DNA from 4 places in the Isoptericola aurantiacus genome. Region 3 is predicted to be linked to each of the others. Evidence: riboswitches for the same ligand, from Rfam matches in the RefSeq annotation. Region 3 holds a riboswitch; each other region holds the start of a gene.

Region 1 (6,927 bases), on a different contig from region 3:
CTGCCACCGCACGGAGCGTTCCTCACCTCGGTGAGGGTCCTCCGGCACCTGGGGAAGGCGCAGGTGCGGCATCGTGACCCGGATTTCTCCGGGCGCACGGAGCCGTGTAGAGTCTTCCCCGCGCCCCGATAGCTCAGTCGGTAGAGCATCTCCATGGTAAGGAGAAGGTCAAGGGTTCGATTCCCTTTCGGGGCTCTGTGACATGACGCGGGACCGTCTTCCGGGCGACCGGAGGTTGGTCTCGCGCTCCGTCACGCGCGGCGGGGTAGCTCAGCTGGTCAGAGCGCACGACTCATAATCGTGAGGTCGCGGGTTCGAGCCCCGCCCTCGCTACCGAACACAGCACCACACGGTTCGACGGCCGGCGTCGGACCACCCAGATCCTTGACGCACGTTGCGCCTTCCGGGGGCGCGAGAGGTGACACACCATGGCTTCCAAGAGCGCGGACGTCCGCCCGAAGATCACGCTCGCCTGCGTGGACTGCAAGGAGCGGAACTACATCACGAAGAAGAACCGGCGCAACAACCCGGACCGTCTGGAGATGGCGAAGTTCTGCCCGCGTTGCGGCAAGCACACCGCGCACCGCGAGACCCGCTGATCTCTCGGCAGGACCACACCGACGTGGCGAGCACCGTTCCCGACCCGGCCTACGCCGGGCGCGAGTACCCCGCGACCGAGGCCTACGCCGTCGGGCGGGAAAAGCTCCGCGAGTTCTCGACCGCCGTCGGAGCCGACCACCCCGCGCACCACGACATCGTGGCGGCGCGGGGTCTCGGCTATCCGGACCTGGTCGCTCCGCCCACGTTCGCCGTCGTGATCGCCCAGCGCGCCGAGTCCCAGTACGTCGCGGACCCGGCGGCCGGGATCGACTTCTCCCGCGTGGTGCACGCCGACGAGGGCTTCACGCACCACCGCCCGATCGTGGCCGGGGACGAGCTGCGCACGGTCCTGCACGTCGACTCGATCACCCAGCGGGCCGGCATCTCCATGATCAGCACCCGGTGCGAGATCTACGCCGCGGGGGGCGAGGGCGCCGAGCTGGGCGAGCACGTCGCCTCGGTGACGTCCAGCCTCGTGGTCCGTCCGGAGGAGTCCGCATGAGCCGCCCCGTCCTCGCCGACCTCACCGTGGGCGACGTCGTCGCCACCCGCGCGGTCGAGCTCGACCGCTCCACCCTGGTCCGCTACGCGGGCGCCAGCGGCGACTTCAACCCGATCCACTGGGACGAGGGTTTCGCCACCGACGTCGGGCTGCCCGGCGTCATCGCGCACGGGATGTGCACGATGGGCACCGTGATCGGCGTGGTCGAGGACTGGGCCGGCGACCCGGCGGCGATCGTGCGTTACGGCACCCGGTTCACCAAGCCGGTGCCCGTGCCGGCCCGCGGCACCGCCGTCGTCGAGGTGGCCGCCACCGTGGGTGCCCTCGACGCCGAGGCGGGCACCGCCCGGATCGATCTGGCCGTGACCCACGACGGAGCCAAGGTCCTGGGCCGCGCCCAGGCTCTCGTCCGTCTGTCCTGAGCCCTCCGCCCGGGTCGGCCGGGCACTTCCCCCCGTCTGGTGACACGAGTATCCTGACGATGCTGGTAGCGCTCCCACGCGGAGCGTCGACATCAAAGGAGATGCTCATGACCCAGACCCCTCGGCCGGGCCCCGTCGCCGACCCGCCCTCCGCACCACCGCCGTCGCTCCCCGCCCTCGGGCGGCGCACCGTTCTCGTCGCCGGAGCCGCCGGCGCGCTGACCGTGGCCACCGGCGGAGGGGCCTGGGCAGGCCCCGCGACGTCCGCCCGTCCGCTCGGGCGGCGCCCCGGACACCACGCCGGCGGCTCGCCGGACCACGTCGGATCGGTGCGGCGCGCCCAGGACTTCCTCGACGCCATGACCGACGCCTACCCGGACGTCAACCCCGGTCCTCGTATGGCCCAGTCCTACGCCGACCAGCTCGGCCTCTTCTCCACGGCGTTCGTCTACGACGTCGCCCTGACGATCTGCGCGTCGCTGACCGGCGGTCGCACCGAGCGTGCACGGGTGCTGGCCGACGGGCTGGTCTTCGCCCAGGAGCACGACCCCGTCTACGACGACGGCCGGCTGCGGCAGGGCTACAACACGGGTCCGTACACGTTCTACGACGGCAACCCGCAGCCGTACGGGCTCGAGCTGCCCGACGGCACGGCCAACATCGGCTGGCAGTTCGGGTTCCTGGGTACCGCCGTCGGCGACATGGCCTGGCCTGGCATCGCCCTGGCGCACACCTACGCCGCGACCGGCGAGCGCCGCTACCTGGACGCGGCGGTGCGCATCGGGGACTGGATCCTGGCCAACACCTGGTCCGAGCGCACCCTGGGCGGCTTCTCGTTCGGCGTCGACGGCGCGAACACCCCGGTCCCCAACGGGTCCACCGAGCACAACATCGACTGCGTCGCGTTCTTCCGCCTGTTGCGCGCCCTCGAGGGTGGACGGCGGTGGGCGCGGGCTGCCGACCATGCCCGGCGGTTCGTCGACAGGATGTGGGAGCCGCGCGGCGGGTACTTCTACACCGGCACGAACGACGGCGAGGCGATCAACCCCGAACCCCTGCCGCTGGACCCCCAGACCTGGGGCTGGCTGGCCCTGCGGGAGAACCGCTACGGCCGGGCGCTGGACTGGGCCGCGTCCGACCTGGCCGCGACGGACCGCGCGGGGTCGGCCGGCTCGCAGCTGCCCGACGGCGTGACCATCTCGGGTGTGACGTTCTCCAGCGCGAGCCTGGACTCGACGGCGTCGTACAACGGGATCCCGGTGCACCCCGAGGGGGTATGGCTGGAGGGCACCGCCCAGCTCGCCTGCGCGTTCGCGGACCGCGACCGCGGACGGCGCGACGCCGGCCGCGTCGAGGCTCTCCTGGCCCAGGTCCGCCGGGCCCAGGCCGAGGTCGGCGCCGGGCAGACCGTCGGCGGCCGGGCGTTGCCGGCGCGGGCAGGGGTGGTCGCGGCATCGAGCCTGCTCGACTCGGGGTTCGGGTTCGGCTACTTCCAGGTGCAGCACACCGGTGCGACGTCGTGGTACCTCATGGCCGCGGCGGGGGTGAACCCGATGCAGGTCAACGGGCTGCGCCGGGCCCGCCACCACTGACCCCTCACGCTGTGGGTATGAAATCTGCGGGTCGATATCGCTGTCATCCTGCAGATTTCATACCCACAGCGCGGGGTGGGCCGTGCGTGCTACGTTGTCGTGCGATCCCCACGGGAGCCCTGGCAAGGGCTGAGATCGAGCTGAGGCCGCTCGGACCGTCGAACCTGACCGGGTCATGCCGGCGTAGGAAGCAGGAGTCCACATGTCGCACGATGACGTCCCCGCCCGCGCGCTCGCGTACGAGCGCGACGACACCTCCGGGATCACGGTCCCGGTCACCGAGATCACCCTGGCCGACTCGCCCGACGGCCTTCCGAACGCGCCCGTGCGCGTCTACCGCACCGACGGACCGGGGGGCGACCTCACCCGCGGCATCCCCGGGCTGCGGGAGTCGTGGGTCGCCGAGCGCGGCGACACCGAGGTCTACGTCGGACGCGAGCGCGACCTCGGCGACGACGGTCGTGGCGCCCGGCGTCGTGGTGCCTCGTCGGCCGAGTGGCAGGGCGTGGCACGCCCGCCGCGTCGCGCCCGCGCCGGCCGCACCGTCACCCAGCGGTACTACGCCCGCCGGGGCGAGATCACCCCGGAGATGCGGTTCGTGGCCGTGCGCGAGGGGATCGACGTCGAGCTGGTGCGTGCGGAGGTCGCCGCGGGACGGGCGATCATCCCGAACAACGTCAACCACCCGGAGTCCGAGCCGATGATCATCGGCCGGGCGTTCACGGTGAAGGTCAACGCCAACATCGGCAACTCGGCCGTGCACTCCTCGATCGCGGAGGAGGTCGAGAAGCTGCAGTGGGCCACCCGCTGGGGCGCCGACACGGTGATGGACCTCTCCACCGGCGACGACATCCACACCACCCGCGAGTGGCTGCTGCGCAACGCCCCGGTGCCCATCGGCACGGTGCCGATCTACCAGGCCCTGGAGAAGGTCGACGGCGACGCGTCGCGCATGACGTGGGAGATCTACCGGGACACCGTCATCGAGCAGTGCGAGCAGGGTGTGGACTACATGACCGTGCACGCCGGCGTCCTGCTGCGGTACGTGCCGCTGACGGCGAACCGGGTGACCGGCATCGTGAGCCGGGGTGGGTCGATCATGGCCGGCTGGTGCCTGGCGCACCACCAGGAGAACTTCCTGTACACCCACTTCGACGAGCTGTGCGAGATCTTTGCCGCGTACGACGTCGCGTTCTCCCTCGGGGACGGCCTGCGTCCCGGGTCGATCGCCGACGCCAACGACGCCGCCCAGTTCGCCGAGCTCGACACCCTGGCCGAGCTGACCCGGCGCGCCGGGGAGCACGACGTCCAGGTGATGGTGGAAGGCCCCGGTCACGTGCCGCTGCACCTGGTGCGCGAGAACGTGGAGCGTCAGCAGGAGCTGTGCGACGGCGCGCCGTTCTACACGCTCGGGCCGCTGGTCACCGACATCGCGCCGGGCTACGACCACATCACCTCGGCGATCGGCGCGACGGAGATCGCCCGGTACGGCACAGCGATGCTCTGCTACGTCACGCCCAAGGAGCACCTGGGCCTGCCGAACCGCGACGACGTGCGCACCGGCGTGGTCACCTACAAGATCGCCGCGCACGCGGCCGACGTCGCCAAGGGGCACCCGGGCGCGACGGCGCGGGACGACGCGTTGAGCAAGGCGCGGTTCGAGTTCCGCTGGCGCGACCAGTTCAACCTGTCGCTGGACCCCGAGCTGGCGGAGTCCTACCACGACGAGACGTTGCCGGCCGAGGCGGCCAAGACGGCGCACTTCTGCTCGATGTGCGGGCCCAAGTTCTGCTCGATGCGGATCTCGCAGGACATCCGTGACGAGTTCGGCGACGCCGCCGCCCAGGGGGAGCGGGTCGCCGCCGCCGAGGCCGCGGCGGGCATGGCGGAGAAGTCCGCCGAGTTCCGTGCCGCCGGGGGAGAGGTCTACCTGCCCACCCCCACGGTCCCCGCGAGGTAGGCGACCCGTCCGCGAGGTAGGCCATCCGGAATTCCGGACGGCCCACCTCGCGGTCGGGTCGCTTACCTCGCGGACGGGCCGCCTATCTCGCCGGGAGGTCGCCTACCTCGCGAGGGTGGTGGTGGCCCGGGGTCTCGGATGGTGGCCGCCGTCTGGACCCAGCGGTTAGGCGAGGCTAAGTTAGGCGAGCCTGACTTAACCATCCCCTCTGCGAGGAGCCCACGGACGTGCCCACCACTCCGCCCGACGCGACGCTGACCAGCACCGACGCACTGCTGACCAGCGGTACGGCCGATGCCTACGCCCGCACGGTCCGTCACGTCGTCGACGACGTCGCCACCCGCCTCGCCGCGGTGTCCCAGCCGTGGAGCGGCGCGAGCCGGTCCGAGCTGACCGCGCTGGTGGACGCCGTCGACCTCGACACCCCGGGTGTCGGCGCCCGCGAGGCCCTCCGCGAGGCGGGCGAGCTGTACGCCACCCACGCCGTGTGGTTCCACGACCCGGCCTACGCGGCGCACCTCAACTGCCCCGTGGCGATCCCCGCCGTCGGCGCCGAGGCGATGCTGGCGGCGATCAACACCTCGGTCGACACCTACGATCAGTCCACCGTGGCCACCCTCATGGAGCGGAGACTGATCGCCTGGACCACGGAGCGGATCGGCTTCGCCGCCGGTGACGGCGTCTTCACCTCCGGCGGGACGCAGTCCAACCTGCACGCCCTGCTCGCGGCCCGGGAGCGGTCGCTCACCGGGCCGGACGGCCGGCGTCTGACGGGTGTCGCGCGGCACGGGCTCCAGGACCGGCTCCGGATCCTGACCGGGTCGGGCAGCCACTTCTCCGTGGCCAAGTCCGCGATGATCCTCGGCCTGTCCGACGACGCGGTGGTCACGGTCGGCACCGACGAGGACGGCCGCCTCGACCCGGCGGCGCTGGACGACGCGGTGGCCGCGACCGAGCGGGACGGCGGCGTCGTCATGGCGGTCGTCGCCACGGCCGGCACCACCGACCGCGGGTGCGTCGACCCGCTGGAGGCGATCGCCGCACGGTGCGACGCGGCGGACCTCTGGCTCCACGTCGACGCCGCCTACGGCGGTGGCCTGCTCGTCTCCGCCACGCGGCGCCACCTGCTGGACGGGATCGAGCGAGCCCGCTCCGTCACGGTCGACTTCCACAAGACGTTCTTCCAGCCGGTGTCGGCCAGCGCGGTGCTGGTGCGCGACCCCGCGGACCTGGCCCGCACGGCGTGGCACGCCGACTACCTCAACCCGGCGGAGGACACCGCCGAGGTCAACCAGGTGGACCGGTCGCTGCAGACGACCCGCCGGTTCGACGCCCTCAAGCTGTGGACGACGCTGCGCGCGATCGGGCCGGACGGCATCGGTGCGATGCTCGACGCCGTGTGCGACCTGGCCGCCGCGGTGCACGCCGACCTGGCCGCCGACCCGGAGCTGCACCTGGTGGCCCGTACCGACCTGTCCACCGTCCTGTTCCGCTACCAGCCCGAGGGCGTCACCGACTCCGAGGCGGACGCCCTCGTGCCGGCGGTGCGTCGTGTCCTGTTCGACTCCGGGCGCGCGAGCGTCGCCAAGACGGTGGTCGGCGGGCGGCCCTGTCTCAAGCTCACCCTCCTGAACCCCGACGTCACCGTCGTGGACGTGCGCCGGGTCCTGACCCTGGTGCGCGACGCCGCGCACGGGATCCTTGCCGGCCGCGAGCTGGCGGACCTGACGGCACCGCCCTGCCGGGACGTCCACCCGCACCTGGCCCGGACGGCGACGGGAGACGTGCGATGACCACCTACGACGTCGTCGGCATCGGCATCGGCCCGTTCAACCTGGGGCTGGCCGCGCT
Region 2 (6,927 bases), on a different contig from region 3:
ACCAGACCAGCAGCTCGCTGCCGAACCCGGCGGCCAGACCGGCGTCGACCGCCTCGCCGAGCAGCAGCGGGGCCGCGGCGGACCCCAGCAGCGACACGATGCCGGCCGCGAGCGACCTGGTCAGGACGTCGCGCTGCCGCCACGCCTGCCAGGTGAGCAGGCGCGTCGCGGACGATCGCGGAGGGGTGCCCGGGTCGGGCAGGGGGAGGGGGCGCACGGTCGTCAGCGTAGGTCGAGCCACCGACGTCGGGCACCGGATTTTCCGCGCCTATCCTGGGTGGCGTGAGCACCGAGCAGAACTCCCCGACCGCCACCACCGAGCAGGCGGCCACCGCCATCCGCAAGGCCCGCGGCGCGCTGACCCGGTACCGGGTGCTCGCGATCGTCACCGGTGTGATGCTGCTGATCCTGTGCGTCGAGCTGTTCTTCAAGTACGTCGTCCCGGTGCAGGCGGTCATCGACTACGCGTTCTGGGTGCCCTTCGCGCACGGGTGGATCTACGTCGTCTACCTCGTCACCGTGCTGGACCTGTGGGCCAAGATGCGCTGGGGCTTCGGGCGGCTGGCCACGATGGTGTTCGCCGGCGTCGTCCCGGTCATGTCCTTCGTCCTCGAGAAGCGTGTGCACGCCGACGCCGACGCCAAGCTCGCGGCGCTCGCGCTGAAGTACGGGGCGTGACGGTGCGCGGCGGCGTGATGGGCGCTCCGGCAGCGGCGGGGACCGGGGCGGGCGAGGTGCTCGCACCGCTCGTCGCGCCGGACCGTGAGCTGTCCGACGCCGAGGTGGCCCGGTACGCCCGCCACCTGGCCCTGCCAGGACTGGGTCCGGACGGTCAGCGCCGCCTCGCCGCCGCGCGGGTGCTCGTGGTCGGAGCGGGCGGCCTGGGCAGCCCCGCGCTGCTGTACCTGGCGGCTGCCGGGGTGGGCACGCTCGGCATCGTCGACGACGACGTCGTGGACGTCACCAACCTGCAGCGCCAGGTGGCCCACGGGCAGGCCGACCTCGGGCGGCCCAAGGTGGCCTCGGCGCGTGCCACGGTCGCGGAGGTCAACCCGCACGTCGAGGTGGTCGAGCACCCGGTGCGCCTCACCCCGGACACCGTCCTGGAGGTGCTGGGCGGCTACGACGTCGTGCTGGACGGCGCCGACAACTTCCCCACGCGCTACCTGGTCTCCGACGCCGCGGAGGTGCTCGGGCTGCCGGTGGTGTGGGGCTCGATCGACCGGTTCGACGGGCAGGTCAGCGTGTTCTGGGGCGCCCCGCGGTGCACGGTGCCCGACGACGGCACCGGCCGCGCCGCGGGGACCGTGACGCGCCGCGGGGTCACCTACCGCGACGTCTTCCCCGTGCCGCCGCCGCCCGGCGTGGTGCCCGACTGCGCCACCGGGGGCGTGCTCGGCGCGATGTGCGGGACGGTCGGGTCGGTGATGGCGACCGAGGCGGTCAAGCTGATCACCGGCGTCGGGCAGTCCCTGCTCGGCCGGCTCGCCGTGTACGACGCGCTCGCACCCGACTGGCGCGAGCTCACCGTGCGGCCGGACCCGACCCGCGAGCCCGTCATCGCGCTGCTGCCGGGCGACGACGCCTACGCCGCGTTCTGCGGTCTGGCTCCCGCGACGTCCGCTCCCGCGACGTCCGTCCAGGACGCCGGGCGCGCCGACCCGGAGGTCTCGCCCGCGCGGGCCCGCGAGCTGCTGACGGGTGAGCGTCCTGCGGCGCTGGTGGACGTGCGCGAGGAGTGGGAGTCCCGCCTGGCCCCCGTGGAGGGTGCCCGGCTGGCGCCGAGCGGGACGTTCCTCGGCACGACGCCGGAGGGCCCGGACGCCGCCGCTCGAGCCGCGCTGAACGGGCTGCCCACCGACCGGCCGGTGCTGCTCGTGTGCGCCGCCGGTCCCCGGTCGCTGCGGGTGGCGCAGGTGGCACGCGCCGCCGGGATCGACGCGCGGTCCGTCGTCGGCGGGGCGCGCGCGCTGCGGGAGGCCTGAGGGGCTCGGCCGCCCCGGACTCCCGCGGTGCGCGGCGTGACCGGCTACAGCGAGAGGTCGAGCCGCCCCTCGTCCGGAGAGCTCGCGAGCGCCCCCTCGCGCCGCGGGATCCGCCCGGCACCGGCCGCGAGCCGGCCCGACTCGACGGCGAGGCGCATCGCCGTCGCCATCCGTACCGGGTCCTCGGCCCGGGTGACGGCCGTGGCCAGCAGGACGCCGTCGCACCCGAGCTCCATCGCCTCCGCGGCGTCGGAGGCGGTGCCGATCCCGGCGTCGAGGATCACGGGCACGCGGGCCTCGGCGCTGATGGCCGCGATGTTGCGCGGGTTGAGGATGCCCAGCCCGGAGCCGATGGGGGCGCCGAGGGGCATGACCGCGGCGCAGCCGACGTCCTGGAGCCGGCGCGCCAGGATCGGGTCGTCGTTGGTGTAGGGCAGCACCACGAACCCGTCGCGCACGAGCTCGTCGGCGGCCTCGACGAGTCCGACCGGGTCCGGCAGCAGCGTGACGTCGTCGGCGATCACCTCGAGCTTGACCCAGTGCGTGCCGCACGCCTCGCGGGCGAGCTGCGCGGTCAGCACCGCCTCGCGCACCGAGAAGCAGCCCGCGGTGTTGGGCAGGGCACGGATGCCGAGCCGTTCCAGCAGGCCCCAGATCCCGGCGTCGTGGGCGGCCTCCCCGCCGGCCCGCGGTGCGACGCGACGCATCGCGACGGTCGTCAGGGCGGTGCCGGAGGCGACGAGCGCGTCGGACAGCGTGAGCAGGTGGTGGGCGCCGCCGGTGCCCATGACCAGCCGGGAGCCGATCTCGGTCCCGGCCACGACGAGCGGGTCGGCGGCCCCTGCGGTGCGGGCCTCGGGGGTGGTCGCGGTGGGCATGGTCCTCCTCAGCCGCCCTGGACGGCCGTGACGATCTCGACGCGGTCCCCGGCGCGGACCACGGTGGCGTCCCACGCGCCACGGGGGACCACGGCGTCGTCGACGGCGGCGGCCACGCCGCGCGGGACGCCGTCGGCCACGTGGCCGGGCAGGAGCGCCACGACGAGTTCGGTCAGCGCCACGGCGCCCGTGGCCCCCAGGTCGTACGGCTCGCCGTTGACGTGTGCGGTGGTCGGCGGCGGGGCGGGCAGGTCGGTGGTGGTCATCCGGGTGCTCCGTCCGGGGTGCGCGGGTCGTGGGCGGACGGGCTGAACCGTCGCGGGTCGGTGGCTCGCAGGGCGGCGAGGGTGGCGCCCGGGTCGGTCCCGGCGTCGTCGACGCCGAACCACGAGCCCGTCACGCCGGCGACGACGACGTCGGCGGTCAGCGGCGCCAGGAGGATGCCGTTGCGGTGGTGGCCGGTGGCCAGGTGGAGGCCCGGGACGTGCGTCGGGCCCAGCAGCGGCAGGTTGTCGGGCGTGGCGGGGCGTGCCCGGGGAGTCACCTCGACGAGCGCGGCCTCGTCGACGGCGGGGATCAGCACCCGGGCGTCGCGCAGCAGGGCGTACACCCCGCCCGCGCTGGCGCGGCGGTCGTCCGGGTTCTCCTCGGTCGTCGCCCCGATCACGAGCTCGCAGTGCCCGGCCCACGGTCCGTCGGTCGCGGGGGCGCGGGGCACGACGTACACCGGGCGCCCCTGCACCAGGCCCCGCAGGACGTACCCGGGGGTGAGCGACGGGTCGGCCTGCAGCCGCAGGGTCTGACCCTTGACCGGCCGGACGGGGACCGTGACGCCGGGCACCCCGGCGAGCAGCGGGGCCGAGGCCCAGCCGGCCGCGACGACGGTGGCGCCCGCCCGGTGCCGGTGCTCGGCGTCGTCCACGGCGCCGACGACCCGACCGTCGCGCTGCTCGAGGTGCACGGCCGTGCGGGGCACGACGACGCCGTCGGGGTGACCCGCGACGGCGCGCAGCAGGGCGCCGTGCGCGGCACGCGGGTCGACGGCGTGGTCGCCGGCGACCCAGGCGGCCGCGGCCAGCCGGGGGCCGAGCAACGGTTCACGCCGTCGCGCGTCGGCGACGGCCACCTCCGTGGAGTCCACCTGGTGGGTGACGTGCAGCGCGAGCACGCGCCGCAGCAGCGCGGCGTCGGTCTCGTCGTAGGCGAGGGTCAGCGTCCCGGACTCGCGCAGGCCGACGCCGGTGCCGGTGGCCGCCTCGAGGTCGGCGGCGAAGGTGAGCCAGCGCTCGGCGCCGGCGAGGTGCAGGCGCAGCGCGGCGTGCTCGGTGAACTCCGCCTCGGTGGCGGGCGCGAGCATCCCGGCGGCGGCGTGCGTGGAGCCGTCCCCCGGGTCGGGGTCGAGCACGGTCACGGTCAGGCCGGCCTCGAGGGCGCGCCAGGCCACCGCGAGGCCGATGATGCCGGCGCCCACGACGACGAGGTCGCGGACGCCCTCGGGCGGGGTGGTGGCACTGTCCACCGGTGCTCCCTTCGCTGGCATGATCCAGATCAGGTGGGACGGTCGGCGCGCGGCGCCCTCTCAGCCCCCCTGCGAGGCTCCCGTGCTCCGGACAGCCTACTCGGATCGTGGCCGTCCCTAGACTCTCCCGTGATGAACCCCGCCGCAGCACGTGCCCGTCTGGCCGACGCCCGTCTCTACCTGTGCACCGACGCCCGGCAGGACCGCGGTGACCTCGAGTCCTTCCTGCACGCAGCGCTGGCGGGTGGCGTCGACGTGGTCCAGCTCCGCGACAAGACCCTCGACGTGGCCCGCGAGCTGGAGCTGCAGCGGCTCGTGGCGCGGGTCGCCGCCGAGCACGGGGCGCTGTGGGCGGTCAACGACCGCGCGGACGTCGCCTCCCTGACCGGCGCCCCCGCGGTCCACATGGGCCAGGGCGACCTCCCGGTGCCCGCCGTCCGGTCGCTGCTCGGACCTGGTCCTGCGCTCGGCCGGTCCACGCACACGGCGGCGCAGGCGGCCGCCGCGGAGGCGGACGACGACGTCGACTACTTCTGCGTCGGACCGCTGTGGGCGACGCCCACCAAGCCGGGCCGCGCCGCCGTCGGGCTCGACCTGCTGCGCGAGGTCGCGGGGACCGCACCGACCACCCCGTGGTTCGCGATCGGGGGGATCGACGCCGAGCGGCTCGACGCGGTGCTGGCGGCGGGTGCGCGGCGCGTCGTCGTCGTGCGCGCGATCACGGAGGCCGCTGATCCGCAGCGCGCGGCGCGGGAGCTGCGCGAGCGGCTCGACGGCTGACCGCACGAGCGGCGGGCGCCGAGGGACCGAGGGTGACCGAGCCGACGTCCTGAGCGCCGGACGTGCGCCCGGACCGCGCCGGCAGGCCTCTATCCTGGTGCGGTGACGACCCCCGCCACCGCCCCCGAGACCTCCGAAGCCGCCGCGACCCCGCGCCCTGTGCTCGTCGTGGACTTCGGCGCCCAGTACGCCCAGCTCATCGCGCGTCGTGTGCGCGAGGCCAACGTCTACTCCGAGATCGTCCCGCACACGTGGACGCCGGAGCAGATGCTCGCCCGCGACCCGGCCGCCATCATCCTGTCCGGGGGGCCGTCGTCGGTGTACGCGACCGGCGCGCCCTTCGTGGACCCGGCCCTGTTCGACGCCGGTGTCCCGGTGCTGGGCATCTGCTACGGGTTCCAGGCGATGGCGCAGGCGCTGGGCGGCACGGTCGCCCAGACCGGTGCGCGCGAGTACGGCGGTACCGAGGTCGAGGTCTGCTCCGCCGGCGTGCTGCTCGCCGACACGCCCGTCACCCAGACCACGTGGATGAGCCACGGCGACTCCGTGCACGCCGCGCCCGAGGGCTTCGAGGTGCTGGCGACGTCGTCCGGGTCCCCGGTCGCGGCGTTCGAGGACACGGGGCGCCGGCTGTACGGGGTGCAGTGGCACCCCGAGGTCAAGCACTCGGCGCACGGCCAGACGATCCTCGAGCACTTCCTCTACGAGGGCGCCGGGCTGGCGCCCGACTGGACGCCGGGCAACGTCATCGCCGACCAGGTCGCCGCCATCCGCGCCCAGGTGGGCGACGCCCGGGTGATCTGCGGGCTGTCCGGCGGCGTCGACTCCTCGGTGGCGGCCGCGCTGGTGCAGCAGGCCGTCGGGGACCAGCTCACGTGCGTGTTCGTGGACCACGGGCTGCTCCGCGAGGGCGAGGTGGAGCAGGTCGAGCGCGACTTCGTCGCCGCCACCGGCGTCCACCTCGTGGTGCGGGACGAGCGTCAGCGGTTCCTCGACGCGCTCGAGGGGCACAGCGACCCCGAGACCAAGCGCAAGATCATCGGCCGTGAGTTCATCCGGGTGTTCGAGGACGCCGCGCGCGACGTCGTCGCGGACGCGGGCGAGCACGGCGAGCAGGTGAAGTTCCTCGTCCAGGGCACCTTGTACCCCGACGTCGTGGAGTCCGGCGGCGGCGAGGGCGCGGCCAACATCAAGTCCCACCACAACGTCGGCGGGCTGCCCGACGACCTGCAGTTCGAGCTCGTCGAGCCGCTGCGCACCCTGTTCAAGGACGAGGTGCGGGCCGTGGGCCGCGAGCTGGGGGTGCCCGAGCCGATCGTGGCCCGGCAGCCGTTCCCGGGCCCGGGTCTGGGCATCCGCATCATCGGCGAGGTCACGGGCGAGCGGCTGGAGATCCTGCGCCGCGCCGACGCCATCGCTCGTGCGGAGCTGACCAGGGCCGGCCTGGACGGCGAGATCTGGCAGTGCCCGGTCGTGCTCCTGGCGGACGTGCGCTCGGTGGGGGTCCAGGGTGACGGCCGCACCTACGGCCACCCGATCGTGCTGCGCCCCGTCTCCAGCGAGGACGCCATGACGGCGGACTGGACCCGCATGCCCTACGACGTCCTGTCGGTGATCTCCACCCGCATCACGAACGAGGTGAGCGAGGTCAACCGGGTGGTGCTCGACGTGACGAGCAAGCCCCCGGGGACCATCGAGTGGGAGTGACGCCCACGCCCTGAGGGGCGAAGTGCGGGCGCCACCTGCGGTTTCGCCGCGACGACTC
Region 3 (6,927 bases):
ACCACCGGCAGCGTCGCGGCGTCGGGGCGGGCGAGGAACGAGGTCGCGCCGAACTCGCCGAGCGAGACGGCGAACGCGAACCCGATCGCCAGCCCGAGCGACCGGGCCGCCAGCGGGCCGTCCACGGTGCGCAGCACGCGTCCGGGTGCGGCACCGAGGGTGGCGGCGACCTCGCGCAGCCGCGGGTCGACGGCGCGCAGGACGGGCAGGACGGTGCGCACGACGAGCGGGATCGCGACGACCGCCTGCGCGATCGGCACCAGCAGTCCCGAGGTGCGCAGGTCGACGTCGAACCCGAGCGGCCGGTCGAGCGTGATGAGGAAGCCGAAGCCGACGGTCACGGCGGACACACCGAGCGGGAGCATGAACACGCCGTCCAGCACGCCGACGGTGCGGCGCAGGCCGGCGGACCGGGGGCGCCGGGACACCACCAGCGCGACGAGCCCGCCGATCACGACGGCGAGGAGCGCGGCGAGCGTCGCGGTGCGCAACGAGGTGGCCGTGGCCTCCCAGACGGTGACGGTCAGCGCGTTGCGGCCGCCGGTGGTCCCCAGGGCCACGTAGTTGTCCAGCCCCCAGGTGCCGTCGGGGCCCTGGAACGAACGGGCCACCAGACCCGCCAGCGGCAGGACGAGCAGGACGGCGACGACGACGGCGGTGGCCGCGGCGGGCAGGGCGTCCGCCGCCCGGCGCAGGTCGAGGCGGTGCGCGGCGGAACGGTCGCTGTTCAGGGCCAGCGCGCGTTCCCGCCCGGTGCGCAGCCGGGAGCTGACGACCAGCGCGGTGGCGACGACGACGAGCTGCAGCACGCTGAGGACCGCCGCCGAGCGCAGGTCGAGGAACTGGGTGGTGCGGATCCAGATCTCGGTCTCGATCGTGCCGTAGCGGGTGCCGCCGAGGACGAGCACGACGCCGAACGCCGTCGAGCAGAACAGGAACACGACGGACGCGGCCGAGGCGATCGCCGGGCCGAGCGCAGGGAGCGTCACGGTGCGGAACGCGCGCCACGGGGTCGCGCCGAGCGAGCGGGCCGCCTGCTCGGCCCGCGGGTCGAGGCGCTCCCAGAGCCCGCCGACCGTGCGGACCACCACCGCGTAGTTGAAGAACACCAGCGCGACGACGATCCCGGCGAACGACGCCTCGAACCCGAGCCCGCCGAGCGCCCCGGACGGCGCGAAGAGCGCGCGGAAGGCGACGCCGACGACGACGGTGGGCAGCACGAACGGGACGGTCACCAGAGCGCGGGCGAGCGTACGTCCGGGGAACCGACATCTGTACAGGACATACGCCGCGGGCAGCCCGAGCAGGACGCTGACGACCGTCCCGACGGAGGCCTGGGCGAGCGTCTGGCCGACCACACGCCAGGTCCGCGGGCGGCTCAGGACCTCCGCGAACCCCGAGAGGTCCAGCACCCGCCCGCCCACGCCGTCGTCGGCGAAGAAGCCCTGCACGACCAGCGCGACCACCGGCCACGCGAAGAACACGCCGAGGAACAGCAGCGGCAGGCCGGCCGCGAGTCCCCAGCCCAGCCATGCTCCCGGACGGACGCGGCGGCGCGACCGGACCTCCGCGCCGCGCGTCCGGCTCGCGGCCGGGGCCCCCGGGTCGCTCCCGGCGCTCAACCGATGACCGTCGCCGTCCACTGCTCGATCCACTCGTCACGGTGCGCGTCGATCTCCGCCGGCGCCACGTCGTGCGGCTCCTCGGCGAGCGGCGCGAACTGCTCCCACTCGGCCGGCAGCTCCACCGAGGCGTCCGCCGGGTACATGTACATGCTTCCCGGGACGTCCGCCTGCACCTCGTCCGAGGCCAGGAAGTCCACCAGGGCCCGCGCACCGTCCGGGTTGTCCGTACCGCTGAGCACCCCCGCGTACTCGACCTGCCGGAAGCACGTGTCCAGCAGCGCCGCCGTCGTCGTCGCGTCGCCGTCCTGCGTCACCGTGAACGCCGGCGACGTGGCGTAGGACAGCACGATCGGACGTTCGCCGCCCTCGCCGGCACCGGAGAAGTCGACGTAGTAGGCGTCGTTCCAGCCGTCGGCCACCTTGAGGCCGTTGTCGGCGAGCTGCGACCAGTAGTCCTGCCAGCCGTCCTCGCCGAACTCCTCGACCGTGGCCAGCAGGAACGCGAAGCCCGGCGACGACGTGGCCGGGTTGGTCACGACCGTCAGGTCCGCGTACTCCGGGTCGAGGAGGTCGGTGAACGTGGCGGGCGGCTCGACGTCCACGTCGTCGAACCAGGCCGTGTCGACGTTCAGGCAGACGTCGCCCTTGTCGATCGGGGTGAGACCGTCCAGCCCGTCCCCGACCAGGCTCGCCGCCGAGTCGTCGAGACCGGCCGGCTGGTACGGCTCGAACACGCCCGCGTCGACCGCCCGTGAGGCGAACGTGTTGTCGACGCCGTAGACGACGTCCCCCAGGGGTGAGTCCGCGGTGAGCACGAGCTGGTTGACCAGCGTGCCGGCGTCCCCGACCGCGACCTGCTCGACCGTCAGCCCGGTCTCGGACTCGAACGACTCCAGCAGCCCGTCGCCGAGCGCGAAGGAGTCGTGCGTGACGAGCGTGACGGTGCCGGACAGCTCGGCGGGGCCGGCGCTCGCGGCGCTGTCGGCGGGCACCGGCGTGCTCCCGGACTCGCCCGGGGCGTCCTCCCCCGTGCAGGCGGCGAGCGCGGGCACCAGGCCCACGACGGCGAGTGCCGCGAGGGTGCGGCGGGTACGGATGGTCATGCGTCCTCCTCAGACGTGCGAGAAGGGGGTCCGCCGGCCCGTGCCACGGGTCGACGGGTCGAGAAGCCCGACTTCCTCCACCGGTGCGAGCCGGATCAGGTTCGAGGGTCTGCGGTGGTCCGCACTCTCAGCGCCGTGGGCGCTCCCCTGTCGTTCCCCCCGAGCCTACACACCCGCCGCACGCTACGGTGGTGGCGTCCGCCCGGCGGACGTGCTGCGCACCGAGCAACAGGAGGATCCGTGGAGAAGTCAGAGCAGTCCGAGCCGACGCTGGCCGTCAAGGTCGGCACCATGGCCGCGACGCTCGTCGCCGGCTGGGTGGCGCAGAAGCTCATCAAGGTGATCTGGGAGAAGGCGACCGGCAACGACGCCCCGATCGACCTGGACGCCGACGACATCCCGATCGTCCAGGCGATCACCTTCGCCGCGGTGACCGGTGGCGTCGCCGTGTTCGCGCGGCGCCTGGCCCGCCAGGGCGTCGTCAAGGCCGTCGACCGCCGGGCGCGCGACGTCTCCGTCGTCTGACCGGCAACGCCCTCGTCCCGAGGGCGGCGCCACCGCGTCGGCCGAGAAGCCGTCGGGACGCCCGGACGCCTCAGTCGCGGTCGCCCTGACGGCGTCGGGCGAGCTGCGCCTCGTGCCCGCGGGGGCGGTCGACGACGTGGACGGCGGCGAGCGCGTTCTCGAGGCGCTCGGCCGACGGCCCCTCGCCGCAGCCCAGGGCTTCCATCACCTGGGCCGCCGCCGAGTGCACGGCCACCCCCTTGCGCGCGGCGACCTGGCTGAGCACGTCGGCGGCCGCGGGTTCCGAGATCCCACGGACCACCATGATCGCGCCCTTGACCTGCTCGACGGCCGCCGTGGCCGCCATCGCGCGGCCGACCGCCCGGTGGGACTCCCGCTCGAGCGCCTCCCGGGTGAGCGGGCTGGCGTCCAGGACGTAGCCGCCGACCTGGGTGATCTCGCCGTCCGGTTCGTGGCGCCCCTCCCCCGTGACCACCACGGTGCGCGACTTGCCGTGCGAGTCGACGATCCGGAAGCCGCTGCCGAACGGCCGCCCGGTGCGCAGTGCCACACCCGCGGTCCGTGACAGCCGGGCGCGGTCGTCCGGGTGGATGCGGGACCGCAGGACGTCGAGGCTCGGCTCGACGTCACCGGGTTCGCGGCCGTGCATCCGGTAGACCTCGTCGGACCACCAGGTCCGCCCCGAGGCGACATCGACCCGGTAGCGCCCCACGACGAGCTGCGCACCGACCGCCAGGGACTCCGCGATCCCGGACAGCCCGGTGCCGCCCCGGACGGTCCGGTGCGACGACGTCGGCGCGCTCATCTCCACCCCCTGCCGACCGGCTCGGCCGCCGGTCGGGTCGGATGGGCCCACCGTACCGTCGCGCACGGGAACCGCCACCGGAGCGGCGAGCTTCACCCCCGGGCGGGTTCGACCGCCCCCACCCCCGTGTCCGTCCCGGCCGACGCCTCGGCCCGCTGCGCGGCGAGGTGGGCCCGCACCGACCAGGTGACGGCCGCGGCCCAGACGACGGCGACGAACGCCAGCGCCGCCGTCGTCCAGCCGCTCGGGGCCTCGAACGCCTGGAGCAGCGTGCGTGTGTTGGTCAGGACGATGATGCCGCCCACGGCCGAACCGAGGACGCGTGGCGGCACGAGACGCACCAGCCAGGCCGCGATCGGTGCGGCGACGAGTCCGCCGGCGAGCAGCGCGAGAGCCCACGCCGGGTCGATCCCGGCCGTCCCGAGACCGACGAAGAACCCGAGGCTGGCGGCGACGGCGACGAAGAACTCGCTGGTGTCGATCGACCCGATGACCTTGCGCGGCTCGAGGCGTCCGCTCGCCAGGATCGCCGGCGTCCCGACCGGACCCCAGCCGCCACCGCCCGTGGCGTCCATGAACCCGGCGACGAGCCCGAGCGGCGTCAGGAACCGGCGACGCAGCGGCTGGCCGAGCCGGTCGGTCCGCAGACCGCGGAACGTGAAGCGCAGCAGCACGTACAGGCCGAGCCCCAGCAGCAGCACGGACATCAGCGGCTTGGCGAGATCGGTGGCCAGCCACGACAGGAAGGTCGCGCCGAGGAACGCGCCCACGGCGCCCGGGATGCCGATCCGGGCGACGACCTTCCAGTCGACGTTGCCGAATCGCCAGTGCGACGCCCCCGAGGCGAGCGTCGTGCCGATCTCGGCCAGGTGGACGGTGGCCGACGCCGCCGCGGGGTTGGTGCCGATCGCCAGCAGCAGCGTGGTCGAGGTGACGCCGTAGGCCATGCCCAGGCTGCCGTCGACGAGCTGCGCGCCGAGCCCGACGAGAGCCAGGAGAACGAGTGTCTGCACGGGAGTTCCTTCCGTCCGGTCGCGGCGGAGCGCCGCGGTGGATCTGAACATACCCGATCAGTCTGGTCGGATTCAATGGTATTCGAGAGGTGGTGGGGCCCGAACCGCAGGGGGCGCGGTCAGTTGTTCTCCCAGGCTCCGTCCGTACGCGTGAGGTGCCGGACGCCGTCGGGCACCGTCCCGGCGGCGAGGTCGGCCATCGTCACCTGCTCCAGGACGGCACGGACGTTGACCCGCAGGGCCACCCAGACGTCGAGCAGGGTCGAGGCGGCCCCCGTGTAGTCGAGGTCGGAGGGCCGGTGGTCGCGGACGAAGACGAGCGGGCCGTCGACGGCACGGACGACGTCGGCCACCGTGACCTGCTCGGCGGGGCGCGCGAGGACGTACCCGCCCGACGCGCCCCGCCGGCTCGCGACCACGCCCTCGCGACGCAGGTCCCGCAGGATGGCCTCGAGGAACCGGTGCGGGATGTCCTGCGCCTGGGCCAGCACCTCCGCCGGCACCGGGCTCGCATCGGGTGCTGCGGCGAGCTCCGCCGTCGCGCGAACGGCGTAGTCGGCCTTGGCGGAGACCCTCACAGTCGTCCCTCCCGGTCGGTGCTCAGCTCGGAGCAGCCATGGTAGAGGCCCGGCCGGACCCGCTGCACGGTGCGTTCACCAGCTCCCGGAACGGCGGGCGGACTCGGCGAACGACCCCGTCACCGGCAGGTCCGGGACGAGCACCGCCTGGACCGCGTGGTAGATGTCGGGCTTGCCCTGCCAGACGTCCTGGGACGGAGCGTTCTCAGGATCCAGCTCGTGGTGCCACGAGCCGCGGTCGTCCACGAACCGCTCGCGGATCAGGATCCACCACTGCTGGGACAGCTCGACGAACCGGTCCTCGCCCGTGACCGCGGCCAGCACCTCGGCAGCAGCCACCGCCTCGGCCGCCACCCAGTGGAAACGCCGCCTCTCGACGGCGGCGCCGTCCCAGTCGACCGTGTAGACGAAACCGGACCCGTCGAAGCCGTCGGCCGCAGCACGGTCGAACAGCTCCCGCGCCGCCGCGGTGCGCCGACCCTCGGTGCCCTGTGCGGCGTCGACCTGGAGCAGCAGGCGCGCCCACTCGAAGCCGTGGCCCGGCGTCGACCCGTAGGGCTTGAACCGGTCACGGGGGTTGTCGGCGTTGAGCTCCAGGTCCGGGCGCCAGTCGCTCGTGAAGTGCTCGGGGATACGCCACGACGTGCTGCGCGCCCACTGCACCACCCGGTCCGCCACCCCGGCGGCGCGAGCACGCCAGAGCGGGTCGTCGGTGGCGTCGGCCGCGGCCAGCATGGCCTCGACCCCGTGCATGTTGGCGTTGATGCCGCGATAGGGGGACAGGGTCGTCCACGAGCGGTCCCACTCGTCGACGAGCAGGGTCTGGTCGGCGTCCCAGAAGTGCTGCTCGAGGACGGTCAACGCCTCGTCGAGCAGAGCACCGGCGGACGGCACGCCGGCCTGGACACCGCTCGACGCCGCGAGCACCACGAACGCGTGGGCGTACGCGGCCTTCGTGCCGTCGATCGCCGCGTCCGGACCGACGGAAGCGAACCAACCACCGTGCACCGGGTCCTGCAGCGGCCCCGTCAGCCCGGAGAGCGCCAGCTCCGCTCGATCACGGCCGCCCGGGAACCCGAGCAGACTGCTCAGCGCGTACGAATGGGCCATCCGCGCCGTGATCCAGGTCTCGACCGGCCGACCCACCTCGGGCCGGCCCTCGTCGTCCAGCCAGGACGCACCACCGTCGGACCGGAGCGACGCCGCTCCGAACTCGAGGAGCCGCCCGAGCTCGGCACGGCGCCAGGTCTTCACGTCGTGCGTCGTCGGGGAGTCCTC
Region 4 (6,927 bases), on a different contig from region 3:
GTCGCTGCCCGCCGGAGAGCGACAGGCCTTCCTCACCGATGCGCGTGTCCAGGCCCTGCGGCAGGTCGTGGACGAACCCTGCCTGGGCGACCTCGACGGCTTCCTGCAGGAGGTCCTCCCGGGCGGCGTCCGGCAGCGCGGGGTCGACCCCGAGCAGGACGTTCTCCCGCACCGTGGTGGAGAACAGCGTGGGTTCCTCGAAGGCGACGGCGACGGCGCGACGCACGTCCTGGCGTCGCAGGTCCCGCACGTCGACGCCGTCGAGCAGGACGGCGCCGGAGGTCACGTCGTGGATGCGGGGCAGCAGCATCGCCAGGGTGGACTTGCCGGAGCCGGTGAGGCCGACCAGCGCGGTGGTGGTGCCGGCGGGCAGGTCGAGGTCGAGGTGTTCCAGCACCGGCCGGTCGTCGTCGGCGTGGCGGAACCCGACGTCGCGTAGCGTGACCTCGCCCCGCACGGCTCCGAGCTCGCAGGGGCGGTCGGGGTCCGTCAGGGGGTTGGGTGTCTCGACGACCTCGAAGAAGCGGTCGACGGCGGTGCGGGCGTTGAGCGTCATCGACAGCGTCATGCCGAGCTCGACCACGGGGCCGTTGATGACGGCGGCGGTGAGGAAGAAGGCCGCGAGCGCCCCGACGGTGATCTGCCCCTCGGCGGCGAGCCAGACGCCCAGGACGAGGCACACCGCCAGGGTGAGCTCGGGGATGAGCTGCAGGGACGTGGTGACGGTGGCCTGGTTGCCCGCCTTGCGGATCTCGGTGCGGCGCAGCTCCTCGGCCTGCCCGGAGAAGGAGTCGAGGGCGTCCTCGCCGCGCCCGAAGGCCTTGAGCACCCGGATGCCGTGCACCGACTCCTCGACGGTGTTGGCCAGGTCGCCGTTCTGGTCCTGGGAGAGGCGTGCGATGACCCGGTACCGGCGGGAGAAGCGGAAGGCGATGATCGTCACGGGGATCGCACCGGCGAGGTAGACCAGACCGAGCCAGCCGGCCGTGGCCAGCAGGATGCCGACGCCGACGACGATGGTGATGCTGGACACGACCAGCTGGAGGAGACCGAAGACGAGCCAGCGGCGCAGGAGGCCGAGGTCGCTCATCGAGCGGCTGAGCAGCTGTCCGCCGGGCCAGCGGTCGTGGAAGGCGGCGGGCAGCTGGAGCAGGTGCCGGAACAGGACCATGCGCAGCTCGGCCTCGACCCGGGTGCCGGGGTACATCACGAGGTTGCGACGCAGCAGGATGAGGCCGGCCTCGGCGAGCCCGAGGCCGAGCACCGCCAGGGTGGGCCACACGAGCGAGGTCAGGTCGTGCGCGGCCACCCCGGCGGCGAGCGGGCCCTCCACCAGCACCTGCAGCACGCGCGGGATGGCCAGTGCGGCGAGGCTGGCCCCGAGGGCGGCGACGAGGCCACCGACGAGGCGTGGCAGCACGGGACGGACGTAGGGCAGCAGGCGCAGGACGGACGAGATCGTGCCGAGGTGCGATCCCGCGGGGGCGCGGCGGTCTTCGGTCGGGCTGGTGGGCATCGCCGTCCATTGTCGCACCGGGCACCGACATGTTTGCTCCGGGCACGCTCCGGCACGTCAGGGCCGCAGCCTCACGAAGTGGTCCACCGGACCGTGCCCGCGCCCGACCTCCAGCTCCTCCCCGGCGGCGATCGCGGCCGTCAGCCACTCCTTGGTCTCGCGCAGCGCACGGCACCAGTCCCCGCCGGCCGCGTAGCGGGTCGCCAGCCCGCTGGACAGCGAGCACCCGGTGCCGTGCGTGCTGGACGTGCGCACGCGAGGCGCCGCGAGCTCGGCGACCGACCCGGTCGGCCCCACGAGCGCGTCGAGCACCGTGCTGCCGTCCAGGTGACCGCCCTTGGCGACCACCAGGACGCCGTGCCGCGCGGCGAGACGGGTCGCCTGCTCCAGCACGCCCTCCCAGTCGACGGCCTGCGGCTCGGCCAGCAGCACGGCGAGCTCGGGCACGTTGGGGGTGACGACGTCGGCGTGGTCGAGCAGGTCACGCACGGCGTCCTGGGCGGCGGCGTCGAGCAGGCGGTCCCCGGAGGTGGCGACCATGACCGGGTCGAGCACGACGGGTGGCCGCCCCGCCCCGGGCTCGACGCCGGGACCGGAGGCCAGCCAGTCCGCCACCACCGCCGCCACCTCCGCGGAGGCCAGCATCCCGATCTTCACCGCGTCGATCGCCACGTCGGCGCTGAGCGTGGCGAGCTGCTGGGCGAGGAAGGCGGGCGGCGGCACGTGCACCCCGGTCACCCCCCGGGTGCTCTGAGCGGTCAGTGCCGTCACCGCGGCCATCCCGTAGCCGCCGGCCGCGGCGACGGACTTCAGGTCGGCCTGGATCCCGGCGCCCCCGCTGGGGTCGGAACCCGCGACCGCCAGCACCCGGGGCACGGGGCGACGGCCCGGTACGGGCACCCGTCGGGCGGCAACTCCCGGTGCGGCGGGCCGGAGGTCGGTGGGCACGGCGTCGGACACCGGCGACATCCCTTCGTCAGTACGGACTGCATCAGGTTCGACGGGTGTGATCTCAGCTCCCTGGCGGGCGCACCCCGTGTCGTGCGGCCACCGTAGCGCGACCCACGCCGCGCGAGATGCCGTCTCACCGCCGCTGCGGAAGCCGCGCACCGGTGATCCTGCCGATGCCGTGGCCGCCGACCGCGTCCGATGGTGATCGAGCAGCAACGGCGCCCGTCGAGCGCCCGGTCGTCGCCGACGACGGCCGGGTGGCGGACGCCCCGTCAGAGAGGACGAGCCATGCAGCACACCCTGAGCAGGTCCCGGACGCGTCAGCGCCTCACCGGCGTCCTGGCCTCCCTCGCCGTCGCCGTGGGCGTCGGCGTCGCGGCCGGCCCGGTGGCCAGCGCCGCGGACAACCCCTACGAGCGGGGACCGAACCCCTCCGAGTCGAGCATCGAGGCCACGCGCGGTTCCTACTCCGTGTCCCAGCGCAGCGTCTCGAGCTGGGTCCGCGGGTTCGGCGGCGGCACCATCTACTACCCGTCGACGACGTCCGACGGCGACTTCGGCGCCGTCGTCATCTCCCCCGGGTACACCGGCACGGAGAGCTCGATCGCCTGGCTCGGCCCGCGCCTGGCCTCCCAGGGCTTCGTCGTCATGACGATCGACACCAACACGATCTACGACCAGCCCGACTCCCGGGCCGACCAGCTCCAGGCGGCGCTGGACTACCTGACGGACTCCAGCGACGTCGCCGACCGGATCGACCCCGACCGCCTCGCCCTGATGGGTCACTCGATGGGCGGCGGCGGCACCCTGCGCGCCGTCGACGACAACCCGGCGATCAAGGCGGCCATCCCGATGACCCCCTGGCACCTGAAGAAGAACTGGTCCTCGATCACCACCCCGACGCTGATCTTCGGCGCGGAGAACGACACGATCGCCCCGCACCAGTCCCACGCGGAGCCGTTCTACGACTCGCTGTCCGGTTCGCTCCCCAAGGCCTACCTCGAGCTGGACGGCGCCAGCCACTTCGCGCCGAACCTGTCCAACACCACGATCGCGAAGTACTCGATCTCCTGGCTGAAGCGTTACGTGGACGACGACACCCGCTACACGCAGTTCCTCTGCCCGGGGCCGTCGACGGGACTGTTCTCCGACGTGCAGGCGTACGAGAGCTCCTGCCCGCTCTGAGCCACGACGCACGACGCCGCGGGCGGTCGCACCAGGTGCGGCCGCCCGCGGCTGTGCGTCGGCACACCGCCCCGGACGGGCTCAGGTGCCGGCACACAAGGACGGGTGGCGGCCGGCACCCGGGGACCTAGTCTCGCGGGATGAGGACGACGGCGGCACAACGAGGACGCACGGAGCTGGTGCGCGGGCTGCGGCTCCAGGCGGACGGTCCCGCACCCGACGCCTACGCCAGCCTCTGCCTCGCGCGCGCGTCCCTGGCCGCCGATCCCGTCCCGGCGCTGGCCGCCACGGTCGCCGCCGTCGGGGCCGCCTGGACGGCGGGCGACCACCCCGCCTGCGTCGAGGCACTGACCGCGGCGCTGTCCCGTCCCGGAGCGCCCGACGGGCCGCGCGAGGAGTACCTCGCGGGGATGCTCGCGCTGCTCGTCGAACGCCCCGGCGACGCGGCCCCGCTCCTGGCCGGCGTGGTCGAGCAGGTCCGTGCGACCTCGGACGGCGAGTCGCTGCTGATCGGCGTCGCGGCGGCGCTGCTGGCCGGGGACGTGGGCAGCGCCTGCCACACCGGCGCCCGGGCTCTCGCGGCAGCCCGCGCGGACGGTGACGAGGCCATGGTCGCGCGGGCCACCGAGTACGTCGCCTACGCCGAGCTCCGCGCCGGACGGCACGCCCTGGCCCGTGAGCACGCGTCACGAGGCCTGCGGGCGGCCCTGCGCACGGGCCGGGCCAACACCGCCGCGCACCACCACGCGGTCCTGGCGCTGACGGCGTCGGTGCAGGGAACCTCCGCCGAGGTCCGCGAGCACGCGCACGCGGCACTGGCCACGGCACGGCGGCACGGACTGGCCCAGCCCGTGACGCTCGCCGAGTGGGCGCTCGGCCGTGCCGAGCTCGCGCAGGGCCGGGCGGCCGAGGCCGCGGCCCGGATCGGCTCGCTGCTTGCGGACCCCGACGGCGGGGCGCACTTCGCCCTGCGGGGGCTGGTGCTGCCGTTGCTCGTCGAGGCAGCGATGCTCGCCGGCGACGACGCGACGGCCCGCGCGGCGATCCCGGAGCTGACCCGATGGAGCCGTTCGGCCGCCGATCCCCACGGCCCGGCGCTCGAGCTGCGGTGCCGCGCCCTGGTGGCGTCGGCGGACGCCGAGGCCGACGACCTCTACCGCCGGGCGCACGCGGCGCACCAGCAGGTCGGTGGCGGCTTCGAGACGGCTCGCACCCTGCTGCTGCACGGCATGTGGTTGCGCCGGCACCGCCGCCCGGGTGACGCGCGCGATCGCCTGCGCGACGCCCTGCGCCTGCTGGAACGGTGCGGCGCCGAGCCGTGGGCGCGGGGCGCCCGCACCGAGCTGCGCGCCGCCGGCGCGGTCCAGGACGCCCCCGCACCGGACGCCGTCGGGTCCCTGACACCCCACCAGCTGCGCGTCGCGCGCTGCGTGGCGGCCGGGGACACGAACCGCGAGATCGCCGAGCGCCTCGCGGTCTCCGTACGGACCGTCGACTGCCACCTGCGCAACATCTTCGTCGCGCTCCAGGTGCGTTCCCGGGTCGAGCTGACCCGGCTCCTGCCTCCGGAGCACGACCCGCCGTCGACCTAGAGACCGACCGGGCGGTATGCCATGCTGTGCCCTGGTGGACGACACCGGCGTCGTCCGCGAGGAGGAGTCATGCCCGACGTCACCGCCCAGCTCACCGCCGTGCGTGCGCCCGCCCTCGCCGCGCGGCCCGGGGCCTCCCGCTCCCCCGCGCGCCCGGCACCGCGCCGCGACGCCGACCGGTCGCGCCACCGGCTCGTCGCCTCGCTCCTGGACGGTTCCTGCCTCGTGGCCGACCTGCGTGCGGCGTCCGCCCTGCTGGGGCTTCCCGTCGACGGTCTCTACCAGGTCGTGGCGCTCGACGGCGGCGGTCCGGCGGCGCGCGCCGCCGGACGGGCCACGGTCGGCGGGTCCGGCCTGCGCGTGCACTGGCACAGCTCGCGACCGGTCGAGCACGCCCTGGTCCTGCTCGCCGAGGGCGGCAGCTCGTCGACGCCGCCCGCCCGGTCGGCGACGGATCGGGTCCCGCACCTTCCCCCCGGCGTGCGACTCGGGGCCGGGTTGCCCGTGCAGGGCCTGGCCGGCCTGGCCGACGGCCGCCGTCAGGCGCACACCGCCCTCGCGCTGTGCGCCGCCGACGGTGGCCGCACCGACCTCGCGGACCATCTGCCCACCGCCCTGCTCACGGCGGACCCGGAGCTCGCCCTCCAGCTCGGCACGCAGGTCCTCGGACCGCTCGCGACCACCGACCCGGCCGAGCGCGAGGTGCTGCTGGACACCTTCACCGCCTGGCTGGCCGCCGACGGGTCGACGCGCACCGCAGCGGCGGACCTCGGCTGCCACCGCAACACCGTGACGAACCGGCTGCGGCGCCTCGAACGCCTCACGGGCCGTCGGGTCGACAGCCCGCGGGACCTCGTCGACCTCACCCTCGCCGTCCGTGCGCACCGTCTGCCGGGGACGTCCTGAGACGACGCCCGCCGGCCGCGGGCCCCGCGCCGTCAGCCGTCGGCGCGCACCGGGTGCGACTGCACCAGGCGCAGCACGTTGCGCGCCGTGCGCTGGAGCTCGCCGAGCGTGATGCCGTCCGGTCGTGCGAGCGAGGCGAGCAGCGAGCCGTCCCCGTGGTCGTCCTCGCGGCTCCAGGCACCCGGCATGTTGACGTCCACCTGGGCGCGCACGCGATAGGCGTCGTTGCTCAGGGCCGGGAAGTCCGGGTCGACGCTCTCGCGCAGCCACCAGTCGGTCATCACCGCGCCCGTGAACCCCCACTCGCCGCGCAGCACCGTGGTCACCAGGTCGTGGTGGTAGTGCCCCCACGTGCCGTTGATCTTGTTGTAGGAGGTCATCAGGGTGCGGGGCGCGGCCTGCGTCACGCAGATCTCGAACCCGCGCAGGTAGATCTCGCGCAGGGCGCGTTCGGACACCCGGGAGTCGTTGTACTCGCGGTTGGCCTCCTGGTTGTTGGCCGCGAAGTGCTTCGGGCAGGCCGCCAGCCCGTCGTGCTGGATGCCGCGCACGGTGGCGGCCGCCATGGTGCCGGTGACCAGGGGGTCCTCGGAGAAGTACTCGAAGTTGCGTCCGCACAACGGGTCGCGCTGGATGTTCATGCCCGGTGCGAGCAGGATGTCGGAGCCCTTCGCGGCCATCTCGGCGGCCAGCAGCTCGTTGAGGCGTTCCACGAGCCCGGGGTTCCACGTCGAGGCGAGCGCCGTGCCGCAGGGCAGCAGGGCCGTGTGCGTGGCC

What was found. A riboswitch is a leader RNA that binds a small molecule or an ion and turns the genes downstream of it on or off. The one in region 3 is predicted to bind thiamine pyrophosphate.
Region 1: linked by a shared signal. The riboswitch ahead of thiC (phosphomethylpyrimidine synthase ThiC) and the one ahead of ACIQLL_RS15080 (thiamine ABC transporter substrate-binding protein) in region 3 are both predicted to bind thiamine pyrophosphate.
Region 2: linked by a shared signal. The riboswitch ahead of thiO (glycine oxidase ThiO) and the one ahead of ACIQLL_RS15080 (thiamine ABC transporter substrate-binding protein) in region 3 are both predicted to bind thiamine pyrophosphate.
Region 4: linked by a shared signal. The riboswitch ahead of thiD (bifunctional hydroxymethylpyrimidine kinase/phosphomethylpyrimidine kinase) and the one ahead of ACIQLL_RS15080 (thiamine ABC transporter substrate-binding protein) in region 3 are both predicted to bind thiamine pyrophosphate.

What each region holds. Positions count from the first base shown of each region.
Region 1 covers NZ_JBJBAE010000001.1:204,284-211,210, reverse strand. Annotated here, with positions in the region: tRNA gene ACIQLL_RS00975 (tRNA-Tyr) at 1-6, shown strand, start outside; tRNA gene ACIQLL_RS00970 (tRNA-Thr) at 123-195, shown strand; tRNA gene ACIQLL_RS00965 (tRNA-Met) at 260-333, shown strand; gene rpmG (50S ribosomal protein L33) at 429-599, shown strand; gene ACIQLL_RS00955 (FAS1-like dehydratase domain-containing protein) at 623-1,102, shown strand; gene ACIQLL_RS00950 (MaoC family dehydratase) at 1,099-1,524, shown strand; gene ACIQLL_RS00945 (Tat pathway signal sequence domain protein) at 1,632-3,116, shown strand; TPP riboswitch at 3,217-3,323, shown strand; gene thiC (phosphomethylpyrimidine synthase ThiC) at 3,319-5,076, shown strand; gene ACIQLL_RS00935 (pyridoxal phosphate-dependent decarboxylase family protein) at 5,304-6,869, shown strand; gene ACIQLL_RS00930 (lysine N(6)-hydroxylase/L-ornithine N(5)-oxygenase family protein) at 6,866-6,927, shown strand, end outside.
Region 2 covers NZ_JBJBAE010000001.1:78,885-85,811, reverse strand. Annotated here, with positions in the region: gene ACIQLL_RS00325 (ABC transporter ATP-binding protein) at 1-217, opposite strand, end outside; gene ACIQLL_RS00320 (DUF3817 domain-containing protein) at 283-678, shown strand; gene ACIQLL_RS00315 (ThiF family adenylyltransferase) at 696-1,985, shown strand; gene ACIQLL_RS00310 (thiazole synthase) at 2,030-2,863, opposite strand; gene thiS (sulfur carrier protein ThiS) at 2,872-3,129, opposite strand; gene thiO (glycine oxidase ThiO) at 3,126-4,382, opposite strand; TPP riboswitch at 4,372-4,476, opposite strand; gene thiE (thiamine phosphate synthase) at 4,515-5,162, shown strand; gene guaA (glutamine-hydrolyzing GMP synthase) at 5,265-6,869, shown strand.
Region 3 covers NZ_JBJBAE010000005.1:288,668-295,594, forward strand. Annotated here, with positions in the region: gene ACIQLL_RS15075 (ABC transporter permease) at 1-1,622, opposite strand, end outside; gene ACIQLL_RS15080 (thiamine ABC transporter substrate-binding protein) at 1,619-2,728, opposite strand; TPP riboswitch at 2,784-2,887, opposite strand; gene ACIQLL_RS15085 (DUF4235 domain-containing protein) at 2,969-3,253, shown strand; gene ACIQLL_RS15090 (PAS and ANTAR domain-containing protein) at 3,324-4,058, opposite strand; gene ACIQLL_RS15095 (sulfite exporter TauE/SafE family protein) at 4,151-5,071, opposite strand; gene ACIQLL_RS15100 (RrF2 family transcriptional regulator) at 5,191-5,649, opposite strand; gene ACIQLL_RS15105 (AGE family epimerase/isomerase) at 5,725-6,927, opposite strand, start outside.
Region 4 covers NZ_JBJBAE010000002.1:369,902-376,828, forward strand. Annotated here, with positions in the region: gene ACIQLL_RS08550 (ABC transporter ATP-binding protein) at 1-1,516, opposite strand, end outside; gene thiD (bifunctional hydroxymethylpyrimidine kinase/phosphomethylpyrimidine kinase) at 1,574-2,476, opposite strand; TPP riboswitch at 2,468-2,563, opposite strand; gene ACIQLL_RS08560 (alpha/beta hydrolase family protein) at 2,756-3,652, shown strand; gene ACIQLL_RS08565 (LuxR C-terminal-related transcriptional regulator) at 3,793-5,244, shown strand; gene ACIQLL_RS08570 (PucR family transcriptional regulator) at 5,314-6,150, shown strand; gene ACIQLL_RS08575 (beta-glucosidase) at 6,183-6,927, opposite strand, start outside.